Regions from separate parts of the Bradyrhizobium sp. U531 genome, predicted to be linked through region 2. Evidence: riboswitches for the same ligand, from Rfam matches in the RefSeq annotation. Region 2 holds a riboswitch; the other holds the start of a gene.

Region 1 (7,141 bases), on a different contig from region 2:
AGGCGGTGGAGAGCGGGACGCCGGAGGTGTATTCGAAGCGCTCGCCGGGGGCCAGGATCGGCTGCTCGCCGACCACGCCCTCGCCCTTGACCTCCTGCTGGCGGCCGGAGGCGTCGGTGATGATCCAGTGCCGCGTCTTGAGCTGCACCGTCTCCTCGCCCGAATTGGTGATGACGATGGTGTAGGACCAGAAATAGCGGGAACGGTCGGCCGAGGACTGTTCCGGAACAAAGTTCGGCTCGACGGTCACTTCGATGTGGCGGGTCACGGCGCGGTACATGGTTGCTACCATACCGAAATCCGGCTCCGGAACCAAACGCCGCGGCCGGCTTTGGCGACATCGTCCCGCCAGAATTCGAAGAGAAGGACACCCCCGAGGGCAGCACCCGAAAAAGGGAACGCCCCACGATCATCCGGCCGCTTTGCGAGATGGCGACCGGACCAGTACACTCCTGAAGACGTCGCGATTTGCGGAAGGGTTTTTGGCCCCCGATGACCATTGCCGACCAAGTGACGGGATCGACGATCGCGGGAACCGCCAAGCCTGCCGACGGCACGATTGCCGACAGCAAGCCGGCGGCAGCCAAGCCGCGCGCGCGGGCGCCGGCCATCACGCTGCCCGCCATCGGCGAGCGCGAGCTCCGGCTCGATTTGTTCCGCGGCCTCGCGCTGTGGCTGATCTTCATCGACCATCTGCCGCCGAGCCTCCTGACCTGGTTCACGATCCGCAATTACGGCTTCAGCGACGCCACCGAGATCTTCATCTTCATCTCCGGCTACACCGCCGCCTTCGTCTACGGCAGGGCGATGCTGGAGAGCGGGGTGGCCATCGCCACCGCGCGCATCCTGCGCAGGGTCTGGCAGATCTACGTCGCCCACGTCTTCCTGTTCACGATCTTCCTCGCCGAAATCTCCTATGTGGCGACCCGCTTCGAGAACCCGCTCTACACCGAAGAGATGGGGATCATGGATTTCCTCAAGCAGCCCGACGTCACCATCGTGCAGGCGCTGCTGCTGCGCTTCCGCCCCGTCAACATGGACGTGCTGCCGCTCTACATCGTGTTGATGCTGGCGCTGCCCCTGATCCTGTGGTCGATGAAGTGGCGGCCCGACGTCACGCTCGGCCTCTCGGTCGTGCTCTACGCGGTCACCTGGGAATACGACCTCTACCTCTCGGCCTATCCGAACGGCTTCTGGGCCTTCAATCCCTTCGCCTGGCAATTGCTGTTCGTGTTCGGTGCATGGTGCGCGCTGGGAGGTGCGCGACGCATGTCGCGCATCCTGGCCTCGCCCGTGACGATGTGGATCTCGATCGCCTATCTGGTCGCGGCATTCTACGTGACGCTGACCTGGTACGTGCCGCAGCTCTCCCAATTCATGCCGAAGCGGGTCGAGCAGTGGATGTATCCGATCGACAAGACCGACCTCGACGTGCTGCGCTTCACGCATTTCCTGGCGCTGGCCGCGCTCACCGTGCGCTTCCTGCCCCGGGATTGGCCGGGGTTGAAATCGCGCTGGCTGCGCCCATTGATTCTATGTGGCCAGCATTCCCTCGAGATCTTCTGTCTCGGCGTCTTCCTGGCCTTCGCCGGGCACTTCATTCTCGCCGAAGTCTCCGGCGGCGCGGCCATGCATGCGCTGATTAGTCTCTCCGGGGTCCTGATCATGTGGGGCGTGGCCTGGGTGATTTCGTGGTACAAGCGCGTGGCTGACAAGAGCGGTGCGAAAACCAAAAACGCCGTCGGCAACGCCGATCTGGCGGGAGGGGGCTGATGAAGGCGAAGGTTCTCCTGAGCCTGATCCTGCTATGCGGTGGCCTCGCCGCGCCTGTGGCGCGCGCGGGCGATGCTGCGCCTGCCGTGCCCGCGGCGTGCGAATTGCCCTCCTATCTGCTTACCAGCGAAAGCCAGCTTCCCAAGGTCGCCGCCGCCATCAAGGCCGGCAAACCGCTCGAAATCCTGGTCATCGGCACCGGCTCGACCCGGATTCCGGCCTCCGAGGACGCGTCCTATCCGGCGCGGATGCAGGCGATTTTGAAGGAGAAGCTGCCGCCGGCCGAGGCCGTGCAGGTCTCCGTAGAAATACAGAGCAAGAGGACGGCCGAAGAGGCGGCCGGTACCTTCGTTAAGCTGATGGAAGCAAAAAGGCCTACTTTGGTGATCTGGCAGACCGGGACCGTGGATGCTATGCGATCCATCGATCCCGACGAGTTTCGCGGTGCGGTGACGGAAGGCGTTGCCGCGTTGCAAAATGCGGGGGCTGACGTTGTCTTGATGAATTTGCAGTACAGCCCACGCACGGAGACCATGATCTCGGTGCCGCCTTACCTCGACAACATGAAGGTGGTGGCGCAGGAGCACGATATTCCGTTGTTCGACCGTTTCGCGATGATGCGTCAGTGGAGCGACCAGGGTCAGTTCGACCTGTTCAATCCCGCGCACGGACCCGAGTTGGCGAAACGAGTTCATGATTGCCTTGGCCGGGCGTTGGCACAGTTCGTGATCGACGCAGCTCATCTGGAGCCGGCCCAGCAGCAAAATTGAGGTCTAGCGTTAATGAGTTCTCTCCGCCCTTTTCGCCTGACGGCATGGCTCGCCGCGCCTGCAGCAGCAGTGCTGCTGTTGCTGGCGCCGGCCACGCAATCGCATGCGCAGACGCAAGCCGCGCAGGCGACGCCAGCGCAGTCGGCTGATCCCACGCCCGCGCCGCCGTCCCAGACCACCATCGCCGCCACCTCGCCCGAGCAGCGCGGCGTGACCACGCGCGCCATCGACAAGGTGAAGCAGGTCGCCAAATCCGCCGCCGATATTTTCAGCCGCGTGCCGTGCCTGCCGCCGAAGGGCGGTGCGAAGGCGATGGGCTCGCTGCCGCATGTCGCGGGCAAGCTGGTCGCTGGCAAGCCCGTCGTCATCGTCGCGTTCGGCTCGTCGTCGACTGCGGGCTTCGGCGCGAGCTCGCCGGACTTCAACTATCCGAACCGTCTCGCGACGCAGCTGCGCCGGCACTATCCGACCGCCGACATCACCGTCATCAATGCCGGCGTCGGCGGCGAGGACGCACCGGAGATGATGAAGCGTCTCCAGACCGAGGTGATCGACGTGCATCCGGACCTGGTGATCTGGCAGGTCGGCACCAACGCCGTGCTGCGCAACCTTGATCCCGGCGACACCGCAAAGCTGGTCGAGGACGGCATCAGCCGCATCCAGGCCGCCGGCGGCGCCGACGTCGTGCTGGTCGATCCGCAATATTCGCCGGCCGTCAACCAGCGCAAGGAGAGTGCCGGCAAGATGGTGAAGCTGCTCGGCAAGGTCGCCGAGCTTCGCCATGTCGGCATCTTCCCGCGCTTCGAGGTGATGCGCGACTGGCACGAGAACCAGTCGATCCCGGTCGAGAGCTTCGTCATCGCCGACGGCCTGCACATGAACGATTGGGGCTATGCCTGCTTCGCCCAGCTGCTCGGCGACGACATCATCCGCTCGGTGGGGCAGATCAAGCTCGGCGTGAACGTGCCCGCCGACGTGCGCGCATATCGGCCGATGTAGGCACGGTGCCGTAGGGCGGGTTAGCCCTGCAGATGCGCGAAGCGCATCTGCTCGGCGTAACCCGCCACTGTCTATCTCGTCGGAAACAGAAGCGGCGGGTTACGCCGTGCGAACTGCGCTTCGCGCAGTCGCGGGGCTAACCCGCCCTACGAAGCGATCATGCCTTCTCCAGCGCCGCCGTCAGATCCTCGATCAGGTCGTCGACATGCTCGAGCCCCGCGGAGAAGCGGATAAATCCTTCGCTGATGCCGAGCGCGGCGCGGTCCTCCGGCTTGAGGCGCTGATGCGTCGTGGTCGCCGGATGCGTGACGAGGGATTTCGCGTCGCCGAGATTGTTCGAGATCTTCGCGAGCTTCAGCTCGTTGAGCACGCGGAACGCGCCCTGCTTGCCGCCCTTGACCTCGAAGCCGACCAGCGTCGAGCCGCCGCGCATCTGCTTTTTCACCAGTGCCGCCTGCGGATGATCGGCGCGGCCGGGATAGACCAGCCGCGAAATCTTCGGATGGCTCGCCAGCACGTCGGCGATGCGCGAGGCGGTGTCGGTCTGCGCGCGCACGCGCACGCCCAGCGTCTCCAGGCCCTTGAGCAGCACCCAAGCGTTGAACGGCGAGATCGACGGGCCGGTCTGGCGCATGAAATTGTGGATGTGCTCGGCGATGAAGGCTTCCGACGACAGGATGATGCCGCCGAGGCAGCGGCCCTGGCCGTCGATATGCTTGGTCGCGGAATAGACGACGACGTCGGCGCCGAGCGCGAGCGGGCTCTGCCAGATCGGCGTTGCAAACACGTTGTCGACGACGAGCCGCGCGCCGCCCTTGTGCGCGATCTCGGCGATGCCGGGAATGTCGAGCACGTCGAGCGTCGGGTTGGTCGGGCTCTCCAGGAAGAACGTCTTGGTGTTGGGCTTCACCGCGCGCTGCCATTCGTCGAGATTGGCGCCGTCGACCAGCGTGGTCTCGATGCCATAGCGCGGCAGCAGATCCTGAACGACGTAGAGGCACGAGCCGAACAGCGCGCGGGAAGCCACCACGTGATCGCCGGTCTTGAGCGGCGCCAGGATCGCGGTCGTCACCGCGGCCATGCCCGTTGCCGCCGAGCGGGCCGCCTCGGCGCCCTCGAGCTCGATCATGCGGCGCTCGAACATCGCGATGGTCGGGTTGGAGTAGCGCGAATAGATGAAGCCGGGGTCCTCGCCCTTGAACCGCGCCTCGCACTCCTCGGCGCTGTTGTAGACGTAGCCCTGGGTCAGGAACAGCGACTCCGACGTCTCGCCATACTGCGAGCGCAGGGTGCCGGAATGGACCAGGCGGGTTTCGGGACGGTAGTTGGCAGGCGACTTCGACATAGGACCCTCCGAGATGACCGTCTCGTCGAAAACGGTCACAAAAAAACCGGCCTGGATAAAACCACGGGCCGGGATCACAGAGGTCCCCGGCCTGTTTAGCGACTTATTTAACGTGGCTGCAAGCCGGCCGGCTCAAATCACCACGGGATAAGTGATGCTCATATTCCGCAATGCCCTTTCCGTCAAGGCGTCCATCGGATAGCCGTAAAAGACCTGTATTTCCGGCCTGTCCGGATGCATTTGAGCCCTGATGAGGACCCCCGGTTGACGTTCACGGTCGCGCCCGACGCCAATGGTATCCTGCCCGACCGCATGATCGCGGCGATGGCGGAGGCAGGCCTCATCCTGCCGGCCTATGACTTCGTCGAGAGCCAGATCCAGCCGGCCAGCCTCGATCTGCGCCTCGGTGACATCGCCTATCGCGTCCGCGCCAGCTTCCTGCCCGGCCCCGGCGCCACCGTCGCCGAGCGCATCGACGAATTGAAGCTGCACGAGTTCAGCCTCGCCGACGGTGCTGTGCTGGAGACCAACTGCGTCTATATCGTGCCGCTGCTGGAGAGCCTGGCGCTGCCGCCGGAGATCGTCGCGGCCGCCAACCCCAAGAGCTCGACCGGCCGCCTCGACGTCTTCACCCGCGTGATTGCCGACGGCACCCGCCGCTTCGACATGATCGGCGCCGGCTATCACGGCCCGCTCTATGCCGAGATCAGCCCGAAGACCTTTCCGGTGCTGGTGCGCGAGGGCTCGCGCCTCAGCCAGGTGCGCTTCCGCACCGGCGACGCCATCCTCAATGCCGATGAGCTCGATGGCTTGCATGCCGCTGAGCGCCTCGTCGACGTCGACGATGCCGACCTCTCCGGCGGCGTCGCGGTCTCGGTCGATCTGTCCGGCGAGAAAGCCAGCGGCTTCGTCGGCTACCGCGCCAAGCGCCACACCGGCGTCGTCGACGTCGATCGGCGCTCCGGCTACGCCGTCGATGATTTCTGGGAGCCGATCTCGGCGCGCCCCGACGGCAGCCTGATCCTCGATCCCGGCGAGTTCTACATCCTCGCGTCGAAAGAGGCCGTGCAGGTGCCGCCCGACTACGCCGCGGAGATGGTGCCGTTCGATCCCTTGGTCGGCGAATTCCGCGTGCATTATGCCGGATTCTTCGATCCTGGCTTCGGCTATGCCGGTGCCGGCGGGCAGGGCTCGCGCGCCGTGCTGGAGGTGCGCTCGCGCGAGGTGCCGTTCATCCTCGAGCACGGCCAGATCGTCGGCCGCCTCGTCTACGAGAAGATGCTGGCCCGTCCCGACGCGATGTATGGCCAGCGCATCGGTTCGAACTACCAGGCGCAAGGCCTCAAACTATCGAAGCATTTCCGGGTGTAGCTGCACGTCCTACTGTCATGCCCCGGCTTGACCGGGGCATCCAGTACGCCGCGGCCTATCGGCTCAATCACCGCGGCCTCTGGAATACTGGATCGCCCGATCCTAGTGCGCAATTGCGCACTGGTCGGGCGATGACACCGAATGTGTGTCGAAGTGCCAGGCAAGATCGCGGAATATGGCGAGGGAAACGAGATGAGCAATCCATCCGAACTCGACGCAAAGATCGCCGAAAACGTCGCGGACGCGCTGATCTATTCGGATCGCTCCGGCACCATCATGCGGTGGAACGGTGCCGCGACGACGCTGTTCGGCTTTTCCGCGGCGGAGGCGCTCGGGCAGAATCTCGATCTGATCATTCCCGAGCATCTGCGTGCCGCGCACTGGAGGGGCTTCGAGGCAGCCCTCGCCAGCGGCGCGATGAAGCTCTCGGGCAGGCCGACGCTGACCCGCGCGCTGCACAAGAGCGGACGCAAGCTCTACATCGAGATGACTTTCGCATTGGTGCGGGATTCCGGCGGCAACGTGCTCGGGTCCGTGGCGATGGCGCGCGATGTCACCGAACGGGTCGAGCGCGAGCGCGCGGCGAAGGCGCCGCCGCAAACTTCATGATGCGGAATTGGCGGGCGGCCGCGCAGGGCGCCCTGCACGTGCGTCATGTTGCCTGCCGAAAGCTGCGGTGACACACTCAATCGCAACAACAACGATCGGGAGCGAACATGGCCGCCGTCTCGGACGCCGCGCAGCAGGCCCAATGGGCGCGCTGGCGCGCAGTCGCCGACCTCTATCATGCGTATTTCACCGGCCTCATCCTCACCGTGGTCACACGGCGCGGCATCGCTGACGACGCCGAGTTCGTCTTCCGCGTCTTCCGCCGCCAGCAGCA
Region 2 (7,141 bases):
GCTACGCCTGGGCTATTGGTGCTTGGATCATAGCTGGCAAAAGTGTTGCCGAATCCGCTCGTCTGGAGCTGCGCCGCGCTGCGCTCGAAGCGCGAGCTGCGTGCGTGATGGCGGTAATGATGATGTCCGGCGTGGTGCACGTGAGCGTGCCGTTCTGCGCTATGACGATGATGCGGCCGCGCCGAGGCCGGAGAAACAAATGCGGCAATCGCCGCGGAGAAGATCGCCAGCGCGACAACACAACGCGACAGGCGGTACGCAAACAACTCAAGCATTCTGCATCCTTCGTTGACACCCCACTTCCCGGTCGGCCCGTGCGACGGGCCGACATCTGTCTGGCCGTTAAGCCGCCGGATGTGGCGAGAAAAAGACGCGAGCTGCCTGCGAATGGCTGTGATGATTTTGCGCCGATGCTGTTCCAACGCTGCCGCATTGCGGACACCAGCATTAACTGCAATCCTGCAAAGGCGGCTTGAAGAGAGGGAAACGGTTAATGCCCCACGCCACGACCAGGGACGACGTCCGCATCTATTTCGAGGAAGCGGGCCAGGGAACGCCGATTATTTTTTTGCATGAATTCGCGGCCGACTACACCAATTGGGAGCCGCAGATGCGCTACTTCTCGCGCGGCCACCGCTGCATCACCTATTCGGCGCGCGGCTACACACCGTCGGACGTGCCGGATGGCGAGGTCTACACCTACAAGCATTTCTACACCGACGCGCTCGCGGTGCTCGATCATCTCGGAATCGAACGCGCGCATCTCGTCGGACTTTCGATGGGCGCCTATTCGTCGCTGCAGATCGGATTGAACGCGCCGCAACGCGCGCTGTCGATGACGCTGGCCGGTGTCGGCTCGGGCTCGGAGATCGAGAACCTCGACAATTGGCGCAAGCAGTGCCGCGCCAATGCCGAGCAGTTCGAGACGTTGGGCTCGGCCGAAGTCGCGAAGGTCACGCGCGAGGCGCCGAGCCGGATTCCCTTCCTGGTGAAAGATCCGCGCGGTCATGCGGATTTCTATGCCGCGCTGGCGCGGCACGATTCGAAGGGCTCGGCCAACACGATGCGCGGTTTCCAGGGCGGCAGACCATCGATCTACACCATGACCGACGCGATCCGTGCCGCCGCAACGCCGGCGCTGATCATCTGCGGCGACGAGGACGATCCATGCGTGGGGCCGAGCCTGTTCCTGAAGAAGCATCTGCCGGCCGCCGGGCTCGCGATGTTTCCGAAGTCTGGCCACGTGCTCAATCTCGAAGAGCCCGCGCTGTTCAACGAAAGCGTGGCGCGGTTCGTGGCGCTGGTGGAAGCAGGACGCTGGCCGGTGCGGGATGCGCGGTCGCTGGCGGCGCATTAGGCACAGGTAGAGCGGCATACTCCGTCATTGCGAGCGCAGCGAAGCAATCCAGAATCCCTCCGCGGTGACAGTCTGGATTGCTTCGTCGCAAGAGCTCCTCGCAATGACGGAAAACTACTTCCCTCCACCCCGGCTCAGCAGGAACACGCCCTGCTCGCCAAACATGTTCCACACCCACCACGGCAGATTGAGCGGCACCGGGCGGCCGTAGAGATCGAGCGCGACCGAGCGCTCCATCTTGACGTTGATCTCGTCGCAGAGCTGCACGAAATCCTTGATGGTGCAGAAATGGATGTTGGCGGTGTCGTACCAGGTCGCCGGCAGGTTCTCCGTGCGCGGCATGTGGCCGCCGATCAGGAGCTGCAGCCGCATCTTCCAGAAGCCGAAATTCGGAAACGAGACGATGGCGCGGCGGCCGATGCGCAGAAGGTTCTCCAGCACCACGCGCGGCTGCCGCGTCGCCTGCAGCGTCTGCGACAGGATCACGTAGTCGAAGGCGTCGTCGGGATAGTTGACGAGGTCGGTGTCGGCATCGCCCTGCACCACGGCAAGGCCCTTGGCGACGCAGCGGTTGACGCCCTCGCGCGACAGCTCGATGCCGCGGCCGTCGATGCCTCGGGTCTCCAAGAGCTGCAGCAGGTCGCCCTCGCCGCAGCCGACGTCGAGCACTTTCGAGCCGGGCTTGACCATGTCGGCGACGAGAACATGGTCGGCGCGATACTGACCGGGCGATCCGGTCGCAACGCCGTTCAGCGGCAGCACTTCCTGTACAGACATCGCTAGCCGTCCTCGTCAGTCGTTCTTGCCGGTGAGCCCGCGGGCCTTGCCTGCCGATTGCAGGAAGGCACGCGAGATATCCAGGAATTCGGGCACGTCGAGCAGGAAGGCGTCGTGGCCGCGATCAGTCTCGATCTCGGCGAACGACACCCGCGCGCTGGAGGCGTTCAGCGCATGCACCAGCGCGCGCGATTCCGAGGTGGGGAACAGCCAGTCGCTGGTGAATGAGACCACGCAGAAACGGGTCCTGATATCCGCAAACGCCTTGGCGAGCACGCCGTCATGATCGGCGGCGATGTCGAAATAATCCATCGCGCGCGTCAGATAGAGATAGGAGTTGGCGTCGAAGCGCTCGACGAAGGAGGAGCCCTGGTAACGCAGATAGGACTCGACCTGGAAGTCGGCATCGAACGAGAAGGTCGGCAGCTCACGGTCCTGCATGCGGCGACCGAACTTGCGATGCAGCGCCGCGTCCGAGAGATAGGTGATGTGCGCCGCCATCCGCGCCACCGCGAGCCCGCGATGCGGATGGATGCCGTGATCGGCATAACCGCCGCCGTGCCAGTCCGGATCGGCCATCACGGCCTGGCGGCCGAGCTCGTGGAAGGCGATGTTCTGCGCCGAGTGCCGTGTCGCGCAGGCAATCGCCAGCGCCGAGTACACGCGGGACGGGTAGGCCGCAGTCCATTGCAGCACCTGCATGCCGCCCATCGAGCCGCCGACGACGGCAAACAGCGTGTCGATGCCGAGCCGGTCGATCAGCATGGCCTGCGCGCGCACCATGTCGGGAATGGTGATGACGGGGAATTCCAGGCCCCAGACCTTGCCGGTAGCAGGATTGATCGAGGCCGGGCCTGTGGAGCCCATGCAGCCGCCGATCACGTTGGAGCAGATGATGAAGTAGTTCTTGGGGTCGATCGGACGACCGGGACCGACCAGGGTTTCCCACCAGCCGGATTTGCCGGTGACGGGATGCACATTGGCGACGTGCTGGTCGCCGGTCAGCGCATGGCAGATCAGGACCGCGTTGGAGCGATCGGCATTGAGCTCGCCATAGGTCTGGTAGGCGATCTGGAAAGGGGTGAGATCCACGCCGCAATCGAGCCGCAGCGGCTGCTCGGCGCCGAAATGCACGACCTGCGAGCTCGGATGATCCACCTCATGCGACCGCTCGTCGGCGCTGATCGCAGGACTCGGTATCGACTTGACGCCATCCATCTGACCATCGACCTCGTTTGCGATCAAACGCTTGATCGCCACTTGCATCAGGCCATGAAAAACCCGGCCTGAACGATAGGTTCGGCCGGGATCAGAAGCGTCCCCGGCCTGTTTAGCGAGTTTTTTAACGTGGCTGCAAGCCGGCCGGCTCAAATGACCACGGAACGGGCAAAAACTACCGTCTTGGGCGGTTTTCGTCAAGTCGCGGCCCGGATCGCCACAATTCGCCTCTGTCGCGCGGATCGAAAAGGACGTCATTTCTCTTTGCTTTCGCCGTCCTGACTGCCTAATCAGGACATCCCCCATCGGAACCATCGACAGTCCAAGCCATGTCCCAACGTCCGCCCGCGCCACCATCGCTGCAGGAACTGCGCAAGGAGATCGACGCGATCGACGAGGGCATGCATCGCCTGTTGATGCAGCGTGGCGACATCATCGACCGTCTGATCCAGGTGAAGCAGACCCAGGAGGTGGGCTCGGCATTCCGCCCGGCGCGCGAGGCCTCGATGATGCGCGAGCTCGTGCAGCGTCATCGCGGCATCCTGCCGCTCGACACGGTCGAGAGCATCTGGCGCGTCATCATCTCGACCTTCACCTATGTGCAGGCTCCGTTCTCCGTGCATGCCGACATCTCGGCCAGCGAGGCCGCGATGCGCGATTCCGTGCGCTTCAATTTCGGCTTCACCGTGCCTTACGTCGCGCATTTCAGCGCGCAGGCCGCGGTCGAGGCGGTGGCGAAATCCAAGGGCGACCTGGCAATGGTCTCGGCCACCTCGAGCCGCACGCCGTGGTGGCTGGAGCTGGAAGCGGACGGCGCGCCGAAGATCATCGCGCGGATGCCCTTCATCGAGCGTGCCGACCATCCGGCCGCATTGCCGGTGTTCGCGATCTCGCGCGTCGCCGACAGCGCCCTGGTGACCGAGGTCGAGACCTTCAGCGTGCGCGTGTCCGGCTGGAACGCCGAGGTCGCGCGCGCTTTGTCGCCGCTCGCGGAGATCGTGGCGGTGCCCGACACCGCCTTCGACGGTGCCGCATTGCTCGTCTCGGTCGCCAGCGCCAGCATCGATAAAATCAGGGCTGCCCTGATCGAGGCGGGGGCCTCGGTGCGCTCTGTGGCCCTCGTCGGCAGCCACGCAACGCGCTATACGGTGCCCCCGACCGGGGCAAAATCGTAAACCGCGCGCCGCGCCCCGCCATTTTCGGAGTTCAAGATGTCGTCCCGCCCCGTGCCGAATCCCGGCATTCTCGATATTGCGCCCTACACGCCCGGCAAGAGCCCCGTGCCCGAGCCCGGCCGCAAGGTGTTCAAGCTCTCGGCCAACGAGACGCCGTTCGGGCCCTCGCCCAAGGCGATCGAGGCGTTCAAGCATGTGGCGGACCACCTGGAAGACTATCCCGAAGGCACCTCGCGCGTGCTGCGCGAAGCGATCGGACGCACCTATGGGCTCGATCCCAACCGCATCATCTGCGGCGCCGGCTCGGACGAGATCCTCAATCTGCTCGCCCACACCTATCTCAGCCACGGCGACGAGGCGATCTCCACCACGCACGGCTTCCTGGTCTACCCGATCGCGACCATGGCGGTCGGCGCGAAGAACGTGGTCGCGCAGGAGAAGAACCTCACCTGCGACGTCGACGCCATCCTCAAGGCGGTGACGCCGAAGACCAAGCTGGTGTGGCTCGCCAACCCCAACAACCCGACCGGGACCTATATCCCGTTCGACGAGGTCAAGCGGCTGCGCGCCGGCCTGCCCTCGCACGTGTTGCTGGTGCTCGACGCCGCCTATTGCGACTATGTTTCCCGCAACGACTATGAAATGGGAATAGAGCTGGTCGCCACCACCGAGAACACCGTGGTGACGCACACCTTCTCCAAGATCCACGGCCTCGCCGCGCTGCGCATCGGATGGATGTTCGGCCCCGAGCACGTCATCGACGCCGTCAACCGCATCCGCGGTCCCTTCAACGTGTCGACGCCGGCGATGTACGCCGCGGTCGCCGCGATCGAGGACACCGCGCACCAGTCGATGTCGAAGCAGTTCACTGAGACCTGGCGCAACTGGCTGACCGAGGAGGTCGGCAAGCTCGGATTGAAGGTGACGCCGAGCGTCGCCAATTTCGTGCTGATCCATTTCCCGACCGAGAAGGGCAAGACCGCCGACGACGCCGACGCCTTTCTCACCAAGCGCGGCCTCGTGCTGCGCGGCCTGAAGAACTACGGCCTGCCGCATTCGCTGCGCATGACCATCGGCACCGAGGAGGCCAACCGCCTCGTTGTCGACGGCCTGCGCGACTTCATGGCCGGCAAGTGAGCGCCCAGGCGCACTTCCAGCGCGTCGCGCTGATCGGCTTCGGCCTGATCGGCGGATCGATCGCGCGCGCTGCAAAGCTCCAGGGGCTGGCCGGTAAGATCGTCACCACCGCGCGCTCCGAGAAGACGCGCGCGCGGGTGCTCGAGCTCGGCATCGTCGACGAGGTCGTGGCGACCAATGCGGAAGCGGTGAAGGATGCCGATCTCGTCATCCTCTGCATTCCCGTCGGCGCCTGCGGGCCCGTGGCGCAGGAGATTGCCGCGCACCTCAAGCCCGGCGCGATCGTGTCCGACGTCGGCTCGGTCAAGGGCGCGATCGTCAGGGACATGGCGCCGCATCTGCCGAAGACCGTTCATTTCGTGCCGGCGCATCCCGTCGCCGGCACCGAGCATTCGGGCCCCGACTCCGGCTTCGCCGAGCTCTTCATCAACCGCTGGTGCATCCTCACCCCTCCGGAAGGCGTCGATGCGGCGGCCACCGATCGCCTGCGTGCATTCTGGGCGGCGATGGGCGCCAAGGTCGAGGTGATGGAGCCGGATCATCATGATCTCGTGCTCGCGATCACCAGCCATCTGCCGCATCTGATCGCCTACACCATCGTCGGCACCGCCGACGAGCTGGGGCAGGTGACGGAGTCCGAGGTCATCAAATTCTCGGCCGGCGGTTTCCGCGATTTCACCCGTATCGCGGCCTCCGATCCGACGATGTGGCGCGACGTGTTCCTCGCCAACAAGGATGCCGTGCTGGAGATGCTCGGCACCTTCACCGAGGATCTGGCAAAGCTCACGCGCGCGATCCGCCGCGGCGACGGCGAAGCGCTGTTCGATCACTTCACCCGTACCCGCGCCATCCGCCGCGGCATCGTCGAGATCGGCCAGGACTCGGCGGCTGCGGATTTCGGCCGGCAGCACGGGCAACTCGGCAAGAAGCCGTAAGCCTCGTAGCCCGGAAGGAGCGCAAGCGTAATCCGGGATTCTCGCGCGGCACTGTCCCGGATTGCGCTTTGCTACATCCGGGCTACGTCCTCACCCTAAACAAGCGGCCGACGAGACCGGCGCCGACCTGCATGCAGACGCCGAGCGCCCAAGAGAATCCGAGCGCCAGGTTCCAGCCGCCATCGGCGGCTTCGTCGAACACGAACGTGTAGAGGGCGAGCAGGCCGGCTCCGGCCGCAAAGAATGTTCCTGCCGCGCTGACGAGGTCGAGCGCGGCCGAGCGGTGCAGGCTGCGCTCCTGCAGCGGCGGCCAGCGCGGGATGTCGATCCCGAGATAGGCGCCGGCCATGCCGAGCACGATGACCGCCGCCGTGAATTCGATCGTGTCGAACCAGAACAGATCGACACGCATCAGGAGCGCGGCGACGAAGGTCGCGCCAGCCGCGCCCGTCATGGCGAGGCCAAGCCGGGCGACGATCTGCGCGAACCGAAGGATCAGAAGCCCGTCAGACAATCGTCACCCTCGCTTCGCCGCACGCGCT

The links. Region 2 has a riboswitch for S-adenosylmethionine ahead of metX (homoserine O-acetyltransferase MetX). Riboswitches for the same ligand answer to the same signal wherever they lie in the genome.
Region 1: another riboswitch for S-adenosylmethionine. It lies ahead of QRQ56_RS38045 (O-succinylhomoserine sulfhydrylase); the one in region 2 lies ahead of metX (homoserine O-acetyltransferase MetX).

The regions. Positions count from the first base shown of each region.
Region 1 covers NZ_JASVEN010000017.1:1,081-8,221, reverse strand. Annotated here, with positions in the region: gene apaG (Co2+/Mg2+ efflux protein ApaG) at 1-280, opposite strand, end outside; gene QRQ56_RS38060 (OpgC domain-containing protein) at 493-1,773, shown strand; gene QRQ56_RS38055 (SGNH/GDSL hydrolase family protein) at 1,773-2,543, shown strand; gene QRQ56_RS38050 (SGNH/GDSL hydrolase family protein) at 2,556-3,542, shown strand; gene QRQ56_RS38045 (O-succinylhomoserine sulfhydrylase) at 3,700-4,887, opposite strand; SAM riboswitch at 4,962-5,041, opposite strand; gene QRQ56_RS38040 (2'-deoxycytidine 5'-triphosphate deaminase) at 5,122-6,258, shown strand; gene QRQ56_RS38035 (PAS domain S-box protein) at 6,451-6,867, shown strand; gene QRQ56_RS38030 (hypothetical protein) at 6,975-7,141, shown strand, end outside.
Region 2 covers NZ_JASVEN010000008.1:16,448-23,588, forward strand. Annotated here, with positions in the region: gene QRQ56_RS29085 (TIGR02594 family protein) at 1-275, opposite strand, end outside; gene QRQ56_RS29090 (alpha/beta fold hydrolase) at 494-1,357, shown strand; gene metW (methionine biosynthesis protein MetW) at 1,472-2,134, opposite strand; gene metX (homoserine O-acetyltransferase MetX) at 2,150-3,352, opposite strand; SAM riboswitch at 3,444-3,523, opposite strand; gene QRQ56_RS29105 (chorismate mutase) at 3,682-4,527, shown strand; gene hisC (histidinol-phosphate transaminase) at 4,564-5,664, shown strand; gene QRQ56_RS29115 (prephenate/arogenate dehydrogenase family protein) at 5,661-6,599, shown strand; gene QRQ56_RS29120 (hypothetical protein) at 6,682-7,113, opposite strand.